2 regions of the Pseudoalteromonas sp. APC 3358 genome follow, and region 1 is predicted to be linked to the other one. Evidence: predicted binding sites of a transcription regulator. Region 1 holds the regulator's gene; the other holds the start of a gene.
What was found. The regulator sigma-54, encoded in region 1, starts transcription at its own class of promoters, with help from an activator protein. The targets are predictions, from matches to a motif close to GTTGGCACGNNNNTNGNNT.

Region 1 (3,183 bases):
TTTGAGAAAAACGTTGAAATTATTCACGGTAACCGCCGTATCACAGCCGACCGCTTAGAAGTACATAAACGCGATGAACTTGGTGATAATAAACAATTATTAATTGCTACAGGTAGCCCTGCGCACTTTGAAGAAAAGCAATCAGATGGCACGACTATGAGCGCCAGTGCTGACGAAGTGCGTTATGATGTATCTAAGCGTTTTTTAACGCTTGTTGGTAATGCACAAGTATCGCAAGCGGGACAAAAAATAAATGCTAAAAGCATTACCTACGATATAGAGCAGCAGCTAATCAGTGCCGAAAAAGATGAAAACTCAACTGACCGCGTTCACACAATTTTAGTACCAATCGAGACTAAAAAAAGTAAAAAAAGCGACAAAGGTCAACCATGAGCACATTAAAAGCAGAGCTATTAGCAAAGAGCTATAAAGGCCGTGAAGTTGTAAAAAACGTCGGCCTTGAAGTCAAAGCTGGCAGTATTGTTGGCTTACTTGGCCCTAACGGCGCAGGTAAAACCACCACGTTTTATATGATAGTAGGACTTGTACCTAGCGACAAAGGTAAAATATCGATAGACGATAACGATATTACTCTTTTACCTATGCATAGTCGTGCTAGATTAGGCATTGGCTACTTACCGCAAGAGTCTTCAATATTCAGAAAGCTGACTGTTTATCAAAACTTAATGGCCATTTTAGAAACGCGCAAAGAGTTAAATAAACAAGCTAGAGAAGACACTCTCGATAAATTATTAGATGAATTTAGCATACAACACATTCGTGATAGCCAAGGTATGGCATTGTCGGGTGGCGAACGTCGTCGTGTTGAAATAGCACGTGCGCTGGCAGCAGATCCTAAATTTATATTACTGGATGAACCATTTGCAGGTGTTGACCCGATTTCGGTATTAGATATAAAGAAAATAATAGAACATCTTAAAAATCGTGGGATTGGTGTATTAATTACCGATCATAACGTAAGAGAAACCCTTGATGTTTGTGAAAAAGCCTACATTGTTTCTCATGGGGAGCTGATTGCATCAGGTACTCCAGAACACGTATTAAATGATAAAACAGTACGCGATGTTTACTTAGGCGAGCAATTTAGGCTGTAACATTTACGCCATGTCTTTAAGCATCTGCTAGTATTAATTATAACAACATAAAAGGATTGTTAGAGATACATGAGGCAATCACTACAGCTGCGCATGGGCCAGCAACTTACAATGACTCCACAGCTGCAACAAGCTATTCGTTTGTTGCAACTCAGTACATTGGATCTCCAGCAAGAAATACAAGAAGCTCTCGACAGCAACCCGCTATTAGAGGTTGAAGAAGCAGACTATTCAGAAGACGCTGCAGGTAAAAACGAGCAAAAAGCAGATACAGATGACATAACTGTTAGCGCATCTGCCGATGATGCTCCAAGCGAATACGAACAAGATAGTGGTGAAGCACTTGCAAAAGACACGCTAAGTGACGACATGGCTATGGATGTTAGTTGGGATGAGTACATGAGTGCCGCTCCAGCAGCATCATCGGGTCCGATGCCTGAAGACGAATCAATATACCAAGGCGCCTCTACTGAAACGCTCCATGAGTATCTAATGTGGCAGTTACAACTAACGCCATTTAGCCCTACAGACGAAGCTATTGCTATTGCTATTGTAGAAGCCGTCGATGATTCAGGTATTTTAACACTAAGCTGCGAAGAGATTTTAGAAAGCTTTAATCAAGAAAACGAAGATGATAACGAAGTCGAACTTGATGAAATTGAAGCTGTATTAAAACGCATCCAACTGTTTGATCCTGTTGGTATTGCTGCACGTAGTTTACAAGAGTGTTTGTGTATTCAGCTTAACCAGTTTGATAAAGAAACACCTTACATTAATGAAACAAAAATGATTTTAACCGAGCATATTGATTTATTAGCTGCTCGTGACTATCGTACATTAATGAAGAAAACTAAGCTCAAAGAAGAAGAGCTTAAAGAAGTAATGACATTAATACATACTCTTAGCCCTAAACCTGCAGATACTATTGTAAGAGAAGAATCTGAGTATGTTATTCCCGATGTGTCAGTTAAAAAAATTAAAGGCCGCTGGGTTGTTGAGTTAAACCCAGATAGCATGCCTAAAATTCGTGTTAATAGCCAATACGCTGCAATGTCTCGCACTGTAAAATCCAGTGGTGACAGCCAGTTTATTCGCTCGCATTTACAAGAAGCTAAATGGTTTATTAAAAGCTTAGAAAGTAGAAACGACACGCTATTAAAAGTAACAAATTGTATTGTTAAGCAACAACAAGGCTTTTTTGAACACGGTCCTGAAGCCATGAAACCAATGGTTTTAAATGATGTTGCTGAAATGGTAGAAATGCACGAATCAACAATTTCGCGCGTAACAACCCAAAAGTATATGCACACACCCCGTGGTATATTTGAGCTTAAATACTTTTTCTCAAGCCATGTAAGCACCGAAAACGGTGGTGAATGTTCATCTACAGCAATCCGTGCGCTTATCCGAAAATTAATCGCAGCAGAAAACTCAGCAAAACCATTGAGTGATAGCAAAATAGCGGATATATTGGCTGAGCAAGGAATTAAAGTAGCGAGACGTACAATCGCAAAATACCGCGAATCTCTGGCTATTCCACCGTCAAATCAGCGTAAAAGTTTGATTTAAGACGCAAAAAAAAGAGGGTAATGCTTATGCAACTAAACTTAACTGGTCGTCACGTAGAATTAACCGATTCACTAAGAGACTATATTAATACCAAATTTGCGAAGCTAGAAAGACACTCTGATCATATTAATAATGTTCATGTCATTCTCGATGTAGAAAAATTAAATCAAAAAGCAGAAGCCACCATACACGTAAGCGGTGCTGAGCTATTTGCCTCTACAGAACATCAAGATATGTATGCCGCCATTGACTCGTTGATCGACAAGCTCGATCGACAAGTAATTAAACACAAAGAGAAGCTTGCTCGACACTAATATGATGAAATTAAGCTCACTTATATGCCAGGACTGCAGCAAAGCTGCGGTCCTTTTTAATAGCAAAAAAAGAATTTTAGAGTTCATTAGCGAACTTGCTCACGACAAACTTCCGTATTTACCGCAACAAGATATTCTTAATGCTTTAATGAGCAGAGAAAAATTGGGTAGTACAGGTATAGGGC
Region 2 (3,183 bases), 370 kb from region 1:
AAATTGCAAGAGTCTACTCAAGCAACAAAAGCCGCTAAAACAGAAACAGACAAAGAAACCGACGCAAGTTTAGACCCCGTTATTGGATTAGGTGGTCTACCTGTAAATATAGGTGGCGATAGTATTCAGTTTGGTATTGGTAGCGATTCGTCGTTTACGGGCGATTCAAAATCAAACCAATCAAACAGCTTAGTGGGTGATATTTCGGTTAATGTAATGCGCGTTTTACCTAACGGTAATTTAGTTATACGCGGCGAAAAATGGCTAACGCTTAATACCGGTGAGGAGTTTATTCGTTTAGAAGGGCTAGTACGCCCTCAAGACGTAAGCGCCGATAATACGGTTGAATCAAACCGTATTGCTAATGCACGTATTCAATACTCAGGTAAAGGGCAAACGCAAGAAGCGCAAAGTCCTGGTTGGCTTACACGTTTCTTTAGCAGTTCGCTGTTTCCATTTTAGAGGGTAGCAACATGAATAGCCTTAAAGCTTTATGTTTAGTTGTGTTATTAGGTTGGCAGTTTACTGCCAGTGCTGAGCGCATAAAAGATGTGTCTATGGTTGAAGGCGTACGCTCTAACCAATTAGTTGGTTATGGCTTAGTGGTTGGTTTACCAGGCACTGGCGAGCAAAACTCATACACACAACAAAGTTTTAGAGGCATGTTGAACAGCTTTGGTATTACGCTACCTTCAACTCAAAGTCCTAAAATTAAAAATGTTGCCGCTGTTGCTGTGCATGCAGAATTACCTGCATTTAGAAAGCCCGGACAAACAATAGATATTACGGTTTCTTCTATTGGTAGTGCAGGCAGTTTACGTGGCGGTACTTTACTACAAACCTTTTTAAAGGGTGTAGACGGTAACGTGTACGCTATTGCACAAGGTAGCTTAATTGTCGGTGGCTTAGGCGCACAAGGCCTTGATGGTAGTAAGGTTGTAATTAACACCCCTACAGTTGGTCGTATACCAAATGGCGCAACAGTTGAACGCACTGTAGAAAGCCCATTTATGCAAGGCGATTACATTACCTTCAATCTAAACCGCCCAGACTTTACAACGGCAAAACGCCTAGAAAAAACAATTAATGACTTAGTTGGCCCAAATAGCGCACAAGCAATAGATTCTGTTTCTATTCGTGTTATAGCACCACGCGATGCATCCCAGCGTGTATCGTACTTATCGACACTCGAAAACTTAGAATTTAAACCAGCTGACATGGCCGCTAAAATTATAGTTAACTCGCGCACCGGTACAATTGTCATTGGCAAAAACGTTAAGCTTCAGCCTGCGGCTATAACTCATGGTGGCTTAACAGTAACAATTGCAGAACAACAAAACGTGTCACAACCAAATCCGCTAGCAAACGGTGATACAGTTGTCACACAGCAAAGTATTATTGATGTAAACCAAGACGACTCGCGCGCCTTTGTATTTAATCCAGGTGTAAGCCTTGACGATTTAGTTCGCGCAATTAACGAAGTAGGCGCAGCGCCTGGTGACTTAATGGCTATTTTAGAAGCACTAAAAGAAGCCGGCGCAATTAACGGACAGTTAGTTGTTATATAAATAACCCAAGCCAATAAATAACGTATTACTTAAGCCCTATATTTTTGAAGTTAGGGCTTTTTATTTACAGCAACTTAAGTTTATTATTTTTATCTTCCTTGTTTTATCGGTAGTGGCTCAATTTTTGCATTTTTAACTGCATTATTCATTTTGTGTCAAAAAGCCGATGGAAACTAATCACCTCGATAAACAAAACTTTTTTGATTTAGGCAACTTAGATTCACTTCGTAAAGAAGCCTTAACCAGTGGCGATGCATCAACTGATGCTTCCAAAGCTGCGCTCAAAAAAGCGGCCGCACAATTTGAAGCTATTTTTACGCAAATGTTGCTAAAAGGAATGCGCAAAGCTAACGAAGCATTTGAAGACAAAGACAGTCCATTTAATTCAAGTGGCGTAAAGTTTTTTGAAGAAATGCACGATCAGCAACTTTCAACAGAGCTTTCATCAAATGGCTCGTTAGGCCTTGCCGATTTAATTGTTCAGCAGTTATCGCCTGAGTCTAAAAACTTTATGCCAGGCTCTGTACTTAGAACAACCAACGATATTTTTAGCGATACGCAAGTCGGATCCGCTCTTCCTCATGAGCAAAAAAATAAGCAATCCGATCTTATCGTTAAGAGTACTAAAGCCGATATTGCTGAGCCTAAGGTTAATACAGCAGAGTCTAAAACCGATAGCCCAACATTTAAAAATGCAGAAGAGTTTGTAAGTTCAGTGTGGGAACACGCTAAAACTGCAGCGCAAAAAATAGGTTTAAACCCAGCTGTAATGGTTGCACAAGCGGCACTTGAAACCGGTTGGGGCAAGCACATTATTAATAAAAGTGACGGTGGCAGCTCAAATAACTTATTTAATATTAAGTCAGATAAAAGCTGGGAAGGCGATAAAGCAAGCAAAGTAACGCTTGAGTTTGAGCAAGGCACACCCGTTAAAAAACAAGCCAGCTTTAGAGCCTACGATTCAATTAAAGATAGCGTGAACGACTTCGTTGATTTTTTAACGCAAAACCCACGCTACAAAGAAGCATTACAAAATACAGCAAAACCAAACGACTTTTTAGATTCATTACAAAAAGCAGGTTATGCAACCGATCCAAATTATGCCAGCAAAATAAAAAAAGTGCTCAATAGCAGTCAGCTAAAAGACATTGCGGCAAACGTGATCCGCCAAGGAGTAGAGTAACATGTCGTTTAATTTATTGAACATTGCCAGTTCTGGGGTTAGAGCAAGCTCGGAGCTACTGCAAACGACAAGTAAAAATATCGCCAATGTAAATACCGAAGGCTATGTGCGTGAGCGTACAGAGTTTACCACTATGGTTGATAACCAAGTGGGGCGAGGCGAAACATACCGATTATTAAACGAGTTTGCTCAGTCACAGCTAAATCGTGACACCTCTAATAAATCGTTTTTCGATCAGTTTATTACTGAGGCTAATCGAGTTGATACTATTTTTTCTGAAGAGTCGAACAACCTTTCGACCGGAATTAACTCTTTATTTAATAACGTGCAAGAAGCGCTAAATCAACCGTCATCTACCGTTGCCCGCTCATTAGTAATGACAGATGCGCAAAGCTTAATTGATCAAATGGATAGGCTTTCGGGCATCGTGCT

Region 2: the regulator sigma-54 is predicted to act here: its motif matches at 1,680-1,698, upstream of flgJ (flagellar assembly peptidoglycan hydrolase FlgJ).

What each region holds. Positions count from the first base shown of each region.
Region 1 is NZ_JASDCE010000002.1:80,779-83,961, reverse strand. It holds gene lptA (lipopolysaccharide transport periplasmic protein LptA) at 1-393, shown strand, start outside; gene lptB (LPS export ABC transporter ATP-binding protein) at 390-1,115, shown strand; gene QL995_RS03035 (RNA polymerase factor sigma-54) at 1,185-2,684, shown strand; gene hpf (ribosome hibernation promoting factor) at 2,711-2,998, shown strand; gene ptsN (PTS IIA-like nitrogen regulatory protein PtsN) at 3,003-3,183, shown strand, end outside.
Region 2 is NZ_JASDCE010000002.1:452,479-455,661, forward strand. It holds gene flgH (flagellar basal body L-ring protein FlgH) at 1-462, shown strand, start outside; gene QL995_RS04645 (flagellar basal body P-ring protein FlgI) at 474-1,568, shown strand; gene flgJ (flagellar assembly peptidoglycan hydrolase FlgJ) at 1,735-2,751, shown strand; gene flgK (flagellar hook-associated protein FlgK) at 2,753-3,183, shown strand, end outside.